DNA from 2 places in the Desulfocurvus thunnarius genome. Region 1 is predicted to be linked to the other one. Evidence: predicted binding sites of a transcription regulator. Region 1 holds the regulator's gene; the other holds the start of a gene.
What was found. The regulator sigma-54, encoded in region 1, starts transcription at its own class of promoters, with help from an activator protein. The targets are predictions, from matches to a motif close to CTGGCACGGNNNNTGCTT.
Positions count from the first base shown of each region.

Region 2: a site for sigma-54 is predicted at 1,395-1,412, ahead of ACZ5KV_RS04290 (split-Soret cytochrome c). Genes of this name have one in related genera too.

Region 1 covers NZ_AP042411.1:3,445,405-3,452,882, forward strand. Annotated here, with positions in the region: gene ACZ5KV_RS15255 (CTP synthase) at 1-1,546, shown strand, start outside; gene kdsA (3-deoxy-8-phosphooctulonate synthase) at 1,550-2,377, shown strand; gene ACZ5KV_RS15265 (KdsC family phosphatase) at 2,358-2,891, shown strand; gene lptC (LPS export ABC transporter periplasmic protein LptC) at 2,888-3,583, shown strand; gene ACZ5KV_RS15275 (LptA/OstA family protein) at 3,589-4,125, shown strand; gene lptB (LPS export ABC transporter ATP-binding protein) at 4,125-4,847, shown strand; gene rpoN (RNA polymerase factor sigma-54) at 5,048-6,508, shown strand; gene hpf (ribosome hibernation-promoting factor, HPF/YfiA family) at 6,616-7,155, shown strand; gene ACZ5KV_RS15295 (PTS sugar transporter subunit IIA) at 7,159-7,478, shown strand, end outside.
Region 2 covers NZ_AP042411.1:983,358-990,835, forward strand. Annotated here, with positions in the region: gene ACZ5KV_RS04285 (sigma-54-dependent transcriptional regulator) at 1-194, opposite strand, end outside; gene ACZ5KV_RS04290 (split-Soret cytochrome c) at 528-1,325, opposite strand; gene ACZ5KV_RS04295 (ribonuclease J) at 1,643-3,241, opposite strand; gene ACZ5KV_RS04300 (lysophospholipid acyltransferase family protein) at 3,288-3,986, opposite strand; gene fusA (elongation factor G) at 4,161-6,221, opposite strand; gene ACZ5KV_RS04310 (adenosine-specific kinase) at 6,391-6,873, opposite strand.

The sequences.
Region 1 (7,478 bases):
GCAGAAGCTCGACCCCTACATCAACGTGGACCCCGGGACGATGAACCCCTTCCAGCACGGCGAGGTCTACGTCACCGACGACGGCGCCGAGACCGACCTCGACATGGGCCACTACGAGCGCTACCTCGACGTGCCCATGAGCCAGCGCAACAACTACACCTCCGGCTCCATCTACCACAGCGTCATCACCAAGGAGCGCCGGGGCGACTATCTGGGCGGCACGGTGCAGGTCATCCCGCACATCACCGACGAGATCAAGCGCGCCGTGCTCTCCCTGGCCAGCGACAACCTCGACGTGGCCCTGGTGGAGATCGGCGGCACGGTGGGCGACATCGAGGGCCTGCCCTTCCTGGAGGCCATCCGCCAGTTGCGCGGCGACCTGGGCAAGGAGAACGTCCTCTACATCCACCTGACCCTGGTGCCCTACATCAAGGCCGCCGGGGAACTGAAGACCAAGCCCACCCAGCACAGCGTCAAGGAGCTGCGCTCCATCGGCATCCAGCCCGACATCGTGCTCTGCCGCTCGGAATGCGACCTGGACGAGTCGCTCAAGGCCAAGATCGCCCTGTTCTGCAACGTGGACAAGGACGCCGTGTTCTGCTCCGTGGATGTGGACAACATCTACAAGGTGCCGCTCAAGCTCTACGACGAGGGCCTGGACCAGAAGGTCGCCATCATGCTCAAGCTGCCCGCCAAGAACCCGGACCTCGCGGCGTGGCACGCCCTGGTCCAGCGCCTGGACCACCCCCAGGGCGAGGTGACCATCGGCATCTGCGGCAAGTACGTGGACCTCAAGGAGGCCTACAAGAGCCTGCACGAGGCGCTCGTCCACGGCGGCGTGGCCAACAACGTCAAGGTCAACCTGCGCTACATCAACTCCGAGGAGATCGACTCCAAGTCCGTGGCCGGGCTGCTCAAGGACTGCGACGGCGTGCTCGTGCCCGGCGGCTTCGGCTCGCGCGGGGTGGAGGGCAAGATCAAGGCCATCGAATACGCCCGGCGCAACGGCGTGCCCTTCTTCGGCATCTGCCTGGGCATGCAGTGCGCGGTGATCGAGTTCGCGCGCAACGTGGCCGGGCTGGAGGGCGCCAACTCCGAGGAGTTCGACCAGGAAACGCCGCATCCGGTGATCTACCTGATGAAGGAGTGGTACGACTTCCAGAAGGGGCGCATGGAGGTGCGCGACGCGCTGTGCAACAAGGGCGGCACCATGCGCCTGGGCGCCTACCCCTGCCGCCTCGTGCCCGGCACCCGGGCCCACGAGGCCTACGCCAAGGACGCCATCGACGAGCGCCACCGCCACCGCTACGAATTCAACAAGGCCTATTTCGAGCAGTTCAAGGACAAGGGGCTGGTTTTCTCGGGCCTGTCGCCCGACGGCGAACTGGTGGAAATCGTGGAGCTGCCGGGTCATCCGTGGTTCCTGGGCTGCCAGTTCCACCCCGAGTTCAAGTCCAACCCCATGCGGCCCCACCCGCTGTTCCGCGAGTTCATCGGCGCGGCGCGGCAGCGCAGGCTCGGCGCCGCCAAGGGCAAGAAGGGCTGAGCCATGGCCCCCACCGCCCAGGAACTGCACGGCCTGGCCCAGGCCGGGCCCTTCGTCATCGCCGGACCCTGCGCCCTGGAAAGCCGCGAGGTGGCCCTGACCGTCGGCTGGCGTCTGGCCGAGGTCGGCGAGGCTCTGGGCCTGCCGGTCATCTTCAAAAGCTCTTTCGACAAGGCCAACCGGACCTCGGTGGAAAGCTTCCGGGGCCCGGGCATGGAGCGGGGCCTGGCCCTGCTGGCCGAAATCAAGGCCGAAACCGGCCTGCCCGTGCTGACGGACATCCACCTGCCCGAGCAGGCCGCGCCCGTGGCCGAAGTGGCCGACGTGCTCCAGATTCCGGCCTTTTTGTGCCGCCAGACGGACCTGCTCGTGGCCGCCGGGCGCACGGGCCGGGTGGTCAACGTCAAGAAGGGCCAGTTCGTCGCTCCGTGGGACATGGCCAACGCCGTGGGCAAGATTCGCAGCACGGGCAACGCCATGATCTGGCTCACCGAGCGAGGGGCCAGCTTCGGCTACAACAATCTCGTGGTGGACATGCGCTCCGTCCCCGCCATGCAGGACCACGGCTGCCCCGTGGTTTTCGACGCCACGCATTCGGTGCAACTGCCGGGCGGGCAGGGCGCCAGCTCCGGCGGGCAGCGCCAGTTCGTGCCGACCCTGGCCCGGGCCGCCGTGGCCGCCGGGGCCGACGGCGTGTTCCTGGAAACGCACCCCGACCCGGACCGGGCCCTGTGCGACGGGCCCAACTCCTGGCCGTTGGAACGGCTCGAACCCTTGCTGCGCGACCTTTTGGACCTTTGGGAGGCGACCCGTGCCCGCCGCGTCCGCTAGAGAGCGCGCCGCCCGGGTGCGGCTGTTGGTGCTCGACGTGGACGGCGTGCTCACCGACGGCGGGCTGTACTACGACGCCGAAGGCAACGTTTCCAAGCGCTTCAACGTGCAGGACGGCCTGGGCATCAAGGTCGCGCAGGCCGCCGGGCTGGAGATCGCCGTGATCACCGGGCTGGACTCCAAGGCCGTGGCCGCGCGTGTGCGCGAGCTGGGCGTGGAGGAATACCACGCCGGGCATCTGGCCAAGGCGCCGCTGCTGGAAGGCATGTGCCGGGCGCGCGGGCTGGAGTGGGCCCAGGTGGCCTACCTGGGCGACGACTGGGTGGACGCCGGGCCCATGGGGCTGGTGGGCCTGCCGCTGGCCGTGGCCAACGCCCAGCCGGAGATTCTGGACATGGCGGCCTGGGTCAGCACGCGTCCGGGCGGGCATGGCGCCGTGCGCGAGGCCATCTCTTTCATCCTGGATGCCCGGGGCGACCTGGACGCCCAGTGGGCCCTGTGGCGGTCGCGGTGAGGCGCTGGCTGCCCTGGGTGCTCCTGGCCCTGGCGGGGCTGGCGGCGGTGGGCGGCTGGTCGCTCTATCAGCGCCACCAGATGCTGACCCGGGCGGCGGCACTGCTGGACGACGTGGACGTGGACGTGTCGCTGCACGGGGTGGAGCTGTCGCGCGGGGCCGAGGGGCGCACGGAGTGGCGCATGAAGGCCGACGCCGCGCACTACGCCCAGGACACGGGCATCGTCGCGGTGGACAATCCGCGCATCCTCTACTACCTCAAGGACGATGGCGGCGAGATCGCCGTCAACGCCACCAGCGGCGAGGTGGACCAGGAGTCCGGCAACGCCAGCCTGTGGCCCGACGTGGACATCGTTTCCGGCCCCAACCGGGCCCGCGCCGCGCGGCTGGACTATTCCAGCGCCGAACGGCGCATCGTGCTCACCGGGGACGTGCGCCTGGAGCGGCCGGACATGACCCTGGACGCGCCCCGGGTGGTGCTGCACCTGGACACCAACGACGTGGACGCCGACGGCGGGGTGCAAAGCGTGTTTTTCAACATGACCGTGCCTGCTGCGGGGGCCGCCTCCGCGGCCGCGCCCGCCAAGAAGGCCGCAGCCAAGCCCGCGAAGAAATCCGTGAAGAAATCCACGAAAAAGTCCGCAAAGAAGCCTGCGGCCAAGGCCGCCACGAAGGCCAACGGAAAGGAGTGACCCCCGTGAAGCGACTCACGCGCGCCCTGTGCGCCCTGTGTCTGCTGGCGCTGGCCCTGGGGCCCGGCGCCGCCCCGGCCGCCGAGAAGGCCAAAGGCGAGCAGGTGCCCACGAAGATAACCTCCGAGAAGGTCCGCTACGAGCAGGCCGGGCGGGTGGTCATTTTCGAGGGCCAGGTCTTCGTGCAGCGGCCGGACATGACCATCCGCTCGCGCAAGCTGACGGTGCACCTGGCCGAGGGCGCGGCCAGGAAGGCCGCCGAGCCGGGCCAGCCCGCCGGGCCCGGCGAGGTGGAGCGCATCGTGGCCGAGGGCGACGTGCACCTGGAGCGCGAAGGCCGCCTGGGCACCTGCGCCACGGCCACCTACCACGTGCAGACCGGGCTGCTGGTCATGGAGGGCGAGCCGAAAATCACCGACGGCGACAACCAGATCACCGGACGCATCATCCGCCTGTATCTGAAGGACAACCGCAGCGAGGTCGAGGGCGGGCCGCAGCGGCAGGTGGAGGCCATCTTCATGACCCCGCCGGAGGAAGAGTAATGGCGCTGCTGGCGGCCGACGGCCTGTGCAAGCGCTACGGCCAGCGCGAGGTCGTGCACGACATCGCCCTGGACGTGGCCCAGGGCGAGGTGGTCGGGCTGCTCGGGCCCAACGGCGCGGGCAAGACGACGACCTTCTACATGCTCGTGGGGCTCATCAAGCCCAACGGCGGCGAAGTGACCCTGGACGGCGCCCAACTTGCGGGGCTGCCCCTGCACGAGCGCGCGCGCCTGGGCCTGTCCTACCTGCCGCAGGAAAGCTCCGTGTTCCGCAAGCTGACCGTGCGCGAGAACCTGGAAATCATCCTGGAAAACACGAAGCTTTCGCACCGCGAGCAGGCCGCCAAGGCCTCCGCCCTGCTGGACGAACTGGGCATCGCCAAGCTGGCGGGGCAGAAGGCCATGCACTTGTCCGGCGGCGAGCGCCGCCGCCTGGAAATCGCCCGGGCCCTGATCCTGGACCCCAAGTTCATGCTGCTCGACGAGCCCTTCGCGGGCATCGACCCCATCGCGGTGGACGATATCCAGGGCATCGTGCGCGGGCTCAAGGAGCGCGGCATCGGCGTGCTCATTTCCGACCACAACGTCCGCGAGACCCTGCGCATCTGCGACCGGGCCTATCTGGTCTACGAGGGCCGGGTCATCCTTTCGGGCACGCCGCTGGAGATTTGCGAGAATCCCCAGGCGCGCCAAGTCTACCTCGGCGAGGCTTTCAGTCTCTAATCTGGCGCGCTTCTTGCGCTTCCTCGCGCATACAAAATCCTTGCCATTTGAGTTGCAAGGCCTGGGGCTCTGTGGCATGGTCTGCCCGAGCCGCGCAGAACGGGCCCTGCCGGGCGAGGACTTTTGCCGCGCGGGCCGGGCCGCGACGGGCGGACCCCTGATCGACACGGCACCGCAGCACCTGAACACGACGGGCAACGATGGGACTTGAACTCAGACAGCAAATGAAGCTTTCGCAGCAACTGGTGATGACCCCCCAGTTGCAGCAGGCCATCAAGCTGCTCCAGCTCTCCCGTTTCGAGCTGCTGGACGTGGTCCAGCAGGAGTTGCTCGAAAACCCCCTGCTCGAGGAGAAGGGCGAAGAGGCCTTCGAGGATACTTCCGGCCGCGACGGCAAGGACGCCTTCGAGACCGCCGCCGAGCCCGAGCGCGAGCGCCCCGCCCAGGGCGACGAGGCCGTGGAGCGCGACCTGGCCCGCAACGCGGACTGGGAGAACTACCTGGGCGAATTCTCCAGTTCCTCGCGCCAGGCTTTGATGCGCGAGAGCGAAACGCCCGAGGAGGGCATGGCCTACGACGCGCGCCTGTCGGTCAAGCCCTCCCTGGAAAGCCATCTGGAATGGCAGATCTGCCTTTCGGATTTCAGCCCCGCCGAAGTGGCCATCAGCGAGGTCGTCATCGGCAACCTGGACTCCCACGGCTATCTCCAGGCCTCCTGCGAGGAGGTCGCCGCCATGGCCGGGGCCGCCACGGCCCAGGTGGAGGACGTGATCCGGCGCATCCAGCGCCTGGACCCCGTGGGCGTGGCCGCGCGCGACCCGCGCGAATGCCTGCTGGTGCAGATCGAGGTCTTCGGGTACGACGACCCCATTTTGAAGGAGCTGGTCAGCGAGCATCTGGAGGACCTGGAGAAGGGCCGCTTCAAGCCCGTGGCCCGCAAGTTCCGCCTGACCCTGGAACAGCTCAAGGAATACCTGGACCTGCTCCAGACCCTGGACCCCATGCCCGGCGCCAGCTACGGCGGCGGGGAGCCGCAGTACGTCAGCCCCGACGTGTACGTTTACGAGTACGACGGCGATTTCGTCATCGTGCTCAACGAGGAGGGCCTGCCGCGCCTGCAACTGAACTCCTTCTACATGGACGGCCTGTTGGCCAAGAATTCCAAGGACAAGGAGTACGTCCAGGAGAAGATGCGCTCGGCGGTCTGGCTGATGAAGAGCCTGTTCCAGCGCCAGCGCACGCTCTACAAGGTGGTCGAGAGCATCGTGCGCTTCCAGAACGGCTTTTTCCGCCAGGGGGTCACAGCGCTCAAGCCGTTGATTCTCAAGGATATCGCCGACGACATCGAGATGCATGAATCGACCATCAGCCGCATCACCACCAACAAGTACGTGGCCACGCCCCACGGCGTGTTCGAGTTGAAGTTTTTCTTCAACAGCGCCCTGGAGATGGACGACGGCTCCCAGGTGGGCTCGGAGTCCGTCAAGGCGCTCATCAAGCAGCTCATCGGCGGCGAGGATGCCCGCCATCCGCTGTCCGACGAGAAGATCGCCGACCACCTGAAGGACACCCTGAAGGTCAACATTGCCCGGCGCACGGTGGCCAAGTACCGCACGGCCCTGGGCATCCGCTCTTCCTCCAAGCGCAAGCAGGTTTTTTGATCGCGCGCCGGGTAGCCCTTTATTTCGATCCGGTTTCCTTCTACACTGGAATCGGCGAAAACCCGCCAGACCAGTGTCGTCGTGTCACCCAAGACAGGAGGAGATCCATGCAGATCAATTTCAACTTCAAGAACTTCGAGCCCTCCGATCATCTCAAGAAGTACGCCACCGCGCGGTTCGAGAAGTTGATCAAGTACGCCGGCACCGACAACGCCGACCTGCAAATCAACCTGTCCGTGGAGAAGTTCCGCCAGAAGGCGGACGTCGTGCTCACCTGGGACGACAACAACCTCTCGGCTTTCGAGGAGTCCGAGGACATGTACAGCACCATCGACCTGGTGCTGGACAAGATGGACGCCCAGGTGCGCAAGATCCGCGAGAAGGCCAAGGACAAGCGCCGCCAGCGCGGCACCGTGCGCATGGACGTGCTGTCCTTCGCCGAGGCCGAGGGCGGCGGCGAGCGCGTGCCGACCATTACCGAGGCCGACGCCTACGAGCCCAAGCCCATGTCCGTCGAGGAGGCGGCCATGCAGTTGGAGAGCCTGGGCTACGAGTTCCTGGTTTTCCAGAACGCGCAGACCGAGCGTATCAACGTCATCTACCTCCGCAAGAACGGAGACTTCGGCCTCATCGACCCGGGGATGTAACGCATGATCATTGGTGAACTGCTGGAAGAGGGGCTGATTCTGCCGTCCCTCGCGGCCAGGACCAAGAACGCCGTCCTGGCCGAACTGGTGGCCGCGGCCGGGGACCATGTCCCCGGCCTGGACGCCGCCACGGCCCTCAAGGTGCTCAAGGAACGCGAAAAGCTCGGCACCACGGGCATCGGGGACGGCGTGGCCATCCCTCACGGCAAGATGGACTGCATTGAGAGGATCGTCCTCGTTGTGGGGCGCAGCGAGCAGGGCGTCGAGTTCGACGCCCTGGACCACAAGCCCTGCACCATCTTCTTCCTGGTCCTGGCGCCCGA
Region 2 (7,478 bases), 1.2 Mb from region 1:
GCCAGCAGTTCGAGCCCGGTCATGCCCGGGGGGTTGTCGCCGGAGATGAGCAGGCCGTAGCGCCGGGAGCCCAGGGCGACCATGGCCTGGAAGGCATCTTCCACAACCTCCACCCCGTACCCGGCCTCGCGCAGGACGCGGGACGCGCCGTCGCGCGCCTCCGCATCCCAGGCGACCAAAAGAATCGTCTGCATTCGGCTGTCCTTTCCCCGTGGTGAAATACAGCCGCGCGGCCCGCCTCGCCGCCACCCGTTTCCGCACGGAAACGCCTGCAGTATAGAAAAGAAGGACGCGGCGCACAAGGCCGCAGCGACCCGTTTCGCCAGGAGAAAAGACCGGAGGGGCGGCACGCGCCGCGCCCCCGCCCCCCTGGCCGAAAGGCCGACGAACGGGAGGGAAGAACCCGCGCGCCGCCCACCTGCCCGTGCGAAACGGGCGCGTTCGGGCGGCGTGCGGCACCGGGCCCGCAGGCCCCGCGTCGGGGGGAGTCTCCCCCCGGCGCGGAGCGCTGGATGCGGGTGCGGCGATTACGGGTGATTCAGGAACTTGTTCTGGGTATGGTCCGTGCCCGCGTGGCAGGGCGTACACTCCTGAAGCCCCTTGAGGAAGGGCGCTTCCTTGTCCTTGCCGTGGCATTCGCCGCAGTACGTCAGGGACTCCGGCCGGGCCAGCGTCGGGGCGAACCGGCCGCCGATCTTGGCGTTGATGATCTCGATGGCCTTGCGGGCCACGTCGGCGGTGATCCGCCCGCAACGCTCGGAGCGGGTCTTGGAATCCGCCGGGATACCCGTGGCGAAGCTCCAGGAGGAGACCGAAACGTGGCAGAGCACCGAACCGCTGGCGTGGGTGGGAATCGCGCCCTTGACGCCCATGGCGTCCTCGCCCGGGTCGTAGAGGGGGAAGGCCGTCTGCTCGTACCAGCGGAACAGTTCCGTGACCATGGGGTCGCGCTCCTTGCGGCCCCAGAACAGCGCCATGGCCGAGGCCGCGCCCAGCAGCGCGCCGCAGATGGTGCCCCAGTCGGAAATGCCGCTCTTGCCGACCTCCATCACATGGAAGGGGAACTGGTTGTACGGCGCGCCGAACTTTTTGCCCATCACGCCCACGATGCTGTAGAACGCGCCGTAGCAGCAGCCGTAGCCCTTGTTCCAGTATCCCGCGTAGGCGTAGGGTGCGCACTCGTCGGGGTCAAGCGCGTGCGCGGTCCAGGTCGTCTCCTCCCGCATTTCGGGCATGGCCGCCGAAAGCGGCCTCAGACCGATGAATCCTCCGACCACGGCTCCGCCCATGGCGCAGAGCAGATTCCTCCGGGAAACGCATGTCATGTCGTGCTCCTTCCTTGTAGTTTTTCCAGCAAAAGCGGGCCTCTTCTCAAGGCGCGCTGCCCGCTTTCAAGGCAAGGGCCGTGCCACGAACATAATACTTTGAAATAACTACACATTCACAGGGGCACAGCAAAACGGGGCCCCAGAGGCCGGAAAACGTTCCGCCCGGAGGACGCGATTCCGGAAGCCGCGTCCCCGAACGGGAACAACTGTGCCCGCACGGGGCGCCCGCCTGCGGGCAGGGAAGGGGGGGAGCAAGGAAGGGGGGAGCAAGGAAGGCACGGGGCGCGAACAGCGCCCCGCGCGAAGGAATCGGCCTAAACCAGCATCACCAGCGGCACGACCACCGGGTCGCGGTCCAGCACGCGGCGGAAGAAGCGGCGCAGGGACGAGCGGATGCGCTCCTTGAGCTTGCTCGTCTCTCCGGGGCGGATGTTCTCGAAGATGTCCAGGATGATGCACTTGGCGTCTTCGAGCACGTGGCTGTAGCGCTGCTCGAAGACGAAGCCCTTGGAGGCCAGGTCCGGGCCGACGAGAATCTCGCCCGTCTCCTTGTCCACCACCAGGGTGACCACCACCATGCCCTCGCCGCCCAGGAGCTGGCGCTCCTTGAGCACGGTCTGGCCCACGTCGCCCACGCCCTTGCCGTCCACGTAGATGCACTCCGTGGGCACGCGCTCGTGCAGCCGGATGCCCGAGGGGCTGATGGTCAGCGGGTCGCCGTCTTCCAGAATCAGCGTCCGCTCCACGGCCACCCCGCACTCGCGGGCCAGGCGGCAGTGCTTGACCAGATGGCGGTATTCGCCGTGCACGGGCACGAAGAAGGTCGGGCGCACGGTCTGGAGCATGAGCCGCAGTTCCTCGCGGTGGGCGTGGCCCGAGGCGTGGATGGCCTGGACCTTCTCGTAGAGCACCTCGGCGCCCAGGCGGTAGAGGTTGTTGATGATCTGGGTGATGGCCCGCACGTTGCCGGGAATGAAGCGCGAGGACATGAGCACCAGATCGCCCTTGCGGATGCGCAACTGGCGGTGCTCCCCGGCGGCGATGCGCGAGAGCGAGGCCAGGGGCTCGCCCTGGGAGCCCGTGACCAGCAGCACCAGTTCCTCGTCCTTGTGGCGGGGCAGGTCTTCCAGGGAAATGAGCACCCCCGAGGACACACGGATGTAGTCCAGCTCGCGGGCCAGCTCGATGTTGCGCACCAGGCTCCGGCCGCTGACGGCCACCTTGCGCCCGTACTGCTCGGCCAGCTCGAAGATCTCCTGCATGCGCTGGATATGGCTGGAAAACAGCGTCACGATGATCCGCCCCGGGGCGGTGCGGAAGATTTCGCCCAGGGAGGCCTTGATCTCGCGCTCGGTCAGGGCGTGACCCTCGCGCTCGATGTTGGTGGAGTCGGACAGCATGAGCCGCACCCCGGGCCGCGCGAAGCGCTCGAAGGCCTCCAGGTCCGTCTCCTGGCCGTGGGTCGGCGTGCGGTCGATCTTGAAGTCCCCGGTATGCACGATGCGCCCGGCCGGGCTTTCAATGCCCAGGCCGTAGCCGCCGACGATGGAATGGCACACGGGGAAGAAATTGACGTAAAAATTGCCGATCTGCACGCGCTCGCGGTCCTGAACCACGCGCATGTCGGTATACTGCTCCAGGTTGTGCTCGCGCAGCTTAGCGGCCACAAGCCCGAGGGTGAATTCCGAGCCGTACACCGGCGCGTCCACGTGGGGCAGCAGCCAGGGCAGGGCCCCGATGTGGTCCTCGTGGCCGTGGGTCAGCACGATGCCCTTCAGACGTTCCTTGTTCTCCACCACGTAGTCGAAGCGCGGAATGACCACGTCGATGCCGTAAAGGTAGGTGTCGGGGAACATCAGCCCGCAGTCGATGAGAAACATGGATTCCCGGGTTTCCAGGACCATGCAGTTCATGCCGATCTCGCCCAGGCCGCCCAGGGGCGTCAGGGTCACGTCGTGCTCAGTCACGGCGCAGCTCCTGGTAGGCGGTGTTCATCATGGCGTGCAGGTCGTCGCGGAGCTGCTCACGCTGCTTCAGCGTGTAGCTCCCGGCGGGCACGGGGGGCAGGGCGCGCACGCGGATCGGCGCACGGCGCAGCAGCAGGCGGCCCTTGGGCAGGGCCTCGCCCGTGCCGTGGACAACCAGCGGAGCCACGGGCAGCCCGGTCTTCAGGGCCAGGATCATGCCGCCGACCTTGAACTCGCCCAGGGCCTCCAGGTTCCTCTGGCGGGTGCCCTCGGCGAAGACCAGGATGTTGGCGCCCTCGCGGGCCTTGTTTGCGGCCTCTTCCAGGCTCTTCATGGCCCGGCGGGGGTTGCCGCGGTCCACGCTGACGTGCCCGGCGCACTCCAGGGCCCTGCCGAACAGCGGGATGCGGAACAGCGACTCCTTGGCCACGAAACCCACATGGCGCGCGCGCAAAACGTGCGTCAGCACCGGAATGTCCAGTTGGCTTTGGTGGTTGACGATGAAGATGTAGCGTTGGGCGGGGTCCAGGGCCGCAAGGTCGGCCCGCACGGACAGCCCGGCCACGCGGACGATCCACGTCGACCAGGTGCGCGCGGCCCAGGGCGCGGCCCGGCGCGAGGCGGCGGCCACGGCGGAGAAGAACAGGGTCAATGGGAAAAAAGCAATATAAAATATGATGTTGCGTAGCATCAGGGACTGCGTTCCGCCCGAGGGCGCGTTGGGGTGACGGCGCGATGCGCGCAATGTACGGGAAAACCGGTGTCAAAACAAGGCCAAGCCCGCCACGGGAATGCACAAACCGCCCTCCCCCCGGCGGGGGGAGGGCGGCCTGGGATTTCTCGGGGCGCCGTGGGCGGAGCCGGGCTAGTCCTGGTCCTTCCTGCTCTCGGCGATGACCTTTTCGGCCACCTGCGGCGGGGCCTCCTCGTAGTGATCGAACTCCATGGTGAAGGTGCCCTGGCCGCCGGTCATGGAGCGCAGGTCCGGGGCGTACTGGAGCACCTCGGCCATGGGCACGTGGGCCTTGACCTCGGTGATGCCCGCCTTGGAGTCCGAACCGAGCACCTTGCCCCGGCGGCTGGAAAGGTCGCCGATGACATCGCCCATGAACTCGTCGGGCACGAACACGCTGACCTGGACGATGGGCTCCAGCAGCACGGGCTTGGCCACCTCGGCGGCCTTCTTGAAGGCGATGGACCCGGCGATCTTGAAAGCCATTTCCGAGGAGTCCACCGCGTGGTAGGAGCCGTCGTAGCAGGTCACGCGGAAGTCGACCACCGGATAACCGGCCAGCACGCCGCGCGCGGCGGCCTCCTGGATGCCCTTGTCCACGGCGGGGATGTACTGCCGGGGGATGGAGCCGCCGACGATGGCGTCCACGTACTCGTAGCCCGTGCCCCGGGGCAGGGGGTCCAGCCGGATGAAGCAGTCGCCGAACTGGCCGCGCCCGCCGGACTGCTTCTTGTGGCGGCCCTGCACGTCGGCCTTGCCCTTGAAGGTCTCGCGGTAGGGAATCTTGGGCGTTTTGAGGACGATGCCGACCTTGTAGCGCCGCCGGGCCTTCTCCACGCTGATCTCGATGTGCAACTGGCCCGAGCCGGAGAGCAGGATGTCGCCGGTTTCGGCGTCGCGGGTCAGGCGCAGGCACACGTCCTCGTCCAGCAGCTTGTTCACCGCGGAGTAGACCTTGTCCTCCTCGCCCTTTTCCTCGGGGGCCAGGGCGTAGGAAATCAGCGCCGGGGGCAGGTTCGGCTTGGCCAGGGTGAACGGCTCCCGCGGGTCGCAGAGGGTGTCGCCGGTGCCGGTGAGCTTCAGCTTGGCCAGGGCCAGGATGGCGCCGGGCCCGGCCTCGCCCTTCAAGGGCTTCTGCTCCTTGCCGCACAGCACCAGAAGCTGGCCCACGCGCTCCTTGTCGCCCCTGGCGGTGTTGTGCAGGGTGCTGTCGGGAGACAGCGTGCCCGAGAGCACGCGGATGACCGAAAGCTGCCCGGCGAACGGGTCGGCCAGGGTCTTGAAGACGAAGGCGGCCACCGGGGCCTCGGCGGAGCTTTCGCGGTCGACGCCGTCCTCGCCCAGCCAGGAGCCGCGGTCCAGCCCGCTGGGGAAGAGGTCCTGCACGATGTCCAGGATGAAGCCCGCGCCCTTGTTCTCCAGGGCGGAGCCGCAGGCCACGGGCACCAGCCCGCCGGAAAGCACGCCCGAGCGCAGGCCCTGGCCGACCTCCTCGGGGCTCAATTCGCCCTCCTCGAGGTACTTCTCCATGAGCGTCTCGTCGCTCTCGGCGATGTTCTCGATCATGGTCTCGCGCAGGCTCTCCACGTCGGCGGCCATGTCGCCGGGCACGGTGCCCTCGCGCAGCTTCCCGCCGTCCTCGAAGAACAGGGCCTTGTTGCCCAGCACGTCCACCACGCCCTTGAAGGCGTCCTTTTCGCCGATGGGCATGTAGAGCAGCACGGGGCGGATGCCCAGCACGGCGGTCAACGACGAAAAGGCCATGTCGAAGTCGGCCCGGTCGCGGTCCATCTTGTTGACGAAAACCATGGCCGGGCGGCCCGAGGCCAGAACCTCGTCCCACAGCTTCTTGGTCAGCGGCTTGGCGCCGTCCACGGCGTCCACGACGAAGACCACGCCGTCGGCGGCGGTCAGGGAGTAGGCGATGTCGCCGGTGAAGTTGGTGTCTCCGGGAGTGTCGATCAGGAAGTGGGTGGCCTTCTTCCAGGGGTAGCTGGCAAAGGCGGGCTGGATGGAGCCGCGGCGCTTGATTTCCTCGGGCTCGGTATCCAGGGCGGTGGTGCCCTCCTCGATCTTGCCCAGACGGTTGATGACACCGGTCTGGAACAGCAGCATCTCGGCAACCGATGTCTTGCCGCAGCCGCCGTGGCCGACGAGGGCGTAGGTCCTCTGGTTCTTCAGCGCATCCGACATTGATTTCTCCCTTGTGTTAGCCGTCTGTACCCGATCCCTCCGTGGTCCGGGACCGGGTTTTGGTCCCCACACTGGAAACTTTAAAAGGCATAGACCTATACGAAGATGGCTTCAATATTGTCAAGGGCGCGGGCACGCTGGTCGCCCGACCAGCGCGGCCCGGCGACCCTTAGAGCTTGTAGCCGATCATGCGCAGGAATCCCTTGCGCCGCTCCACGTCCTCGGGGCCTTCCTCGCCCTTGGGCGCGAAGCCGTCGATGACGCCGAGGATGCCCCGGCCCTGCTCCGTGGCGGCCACGACGACCTGCACCGGGTTGGCCGTGGCGCAGAACAGGCGGACAACCTCGGGCACGGCCTGCACGGTGTTCACGATGTTGATGGGGAACATGTCGCGCATGAACAGGATGAAGCTGTGGCCGCAGCCGATGGCCCCGGCGTTGCGCCGGGCCAGGGCGATGCAGTCCTCGTCGGTGCCCGTCAGGCGGATGAGGCATTTGTCCGAGGCCTCGCAGAAGGCCAGGCCGAACTTCGCGCCGGGCACGGCGCCGACAACGGCCTCGTGGATGTCCTCCACGGTCTTGATGAAATGCGACTGGCCCAGGATCAGGTTCAGGCCGTCGGGGTTGTGGACGGCGACGGTGGTCAGTTCCATGGCGTGTCCTCTGGCCGCTGGGGCCGGTGATGGTTCTCGCGGGGGCGGGGCGGCGCAAGGCCGGACCCCGGTCCACTGTGGCGCACAAGCCCGCCGGGGGCAAGCCCCGCGGAGGCCAAAGCTGACCCGAAGCAGCGCGAAAACCGTAAAACGTGCCGCACGGCGGACGGCGGCGGGAGGCGGAAGGCGGCCCCGGCGCAGGCGGACAACGGCGGAGGCCAAGAGGAAACGCAAGGGGCGCGCGGGGCGGGAGGGGGCAAAGGCCGGGCCCGGACGGGCCGCCGGAAAGGCGAACCCCGGGTGCGGCGGGCGGCTCCGCCGGACCAGGGCTTCCGAAAACGGGCGCCCCCGCCTGCCGGGAAGCGGCCCAGGCGGTCACCGGCATTGAGGGGGGGGATACCGGTGCCCGGCCAGGCCGCCTCCGGGCGGGCGGAGGCGTGTGGTCGGCAAAAACTCGACTGGAATACTAAGGATTCGCCATCCCTTGTCAATGTCTATCGATGGTCTTTTTATCAATAGAAAAATCAAATAGTTGTCCTACCTCTCCGCCCCCTCTCGCGATGTCCGGCTCCCGCGCCGCGCGGGGCACGGAATCCGGGTTAAAA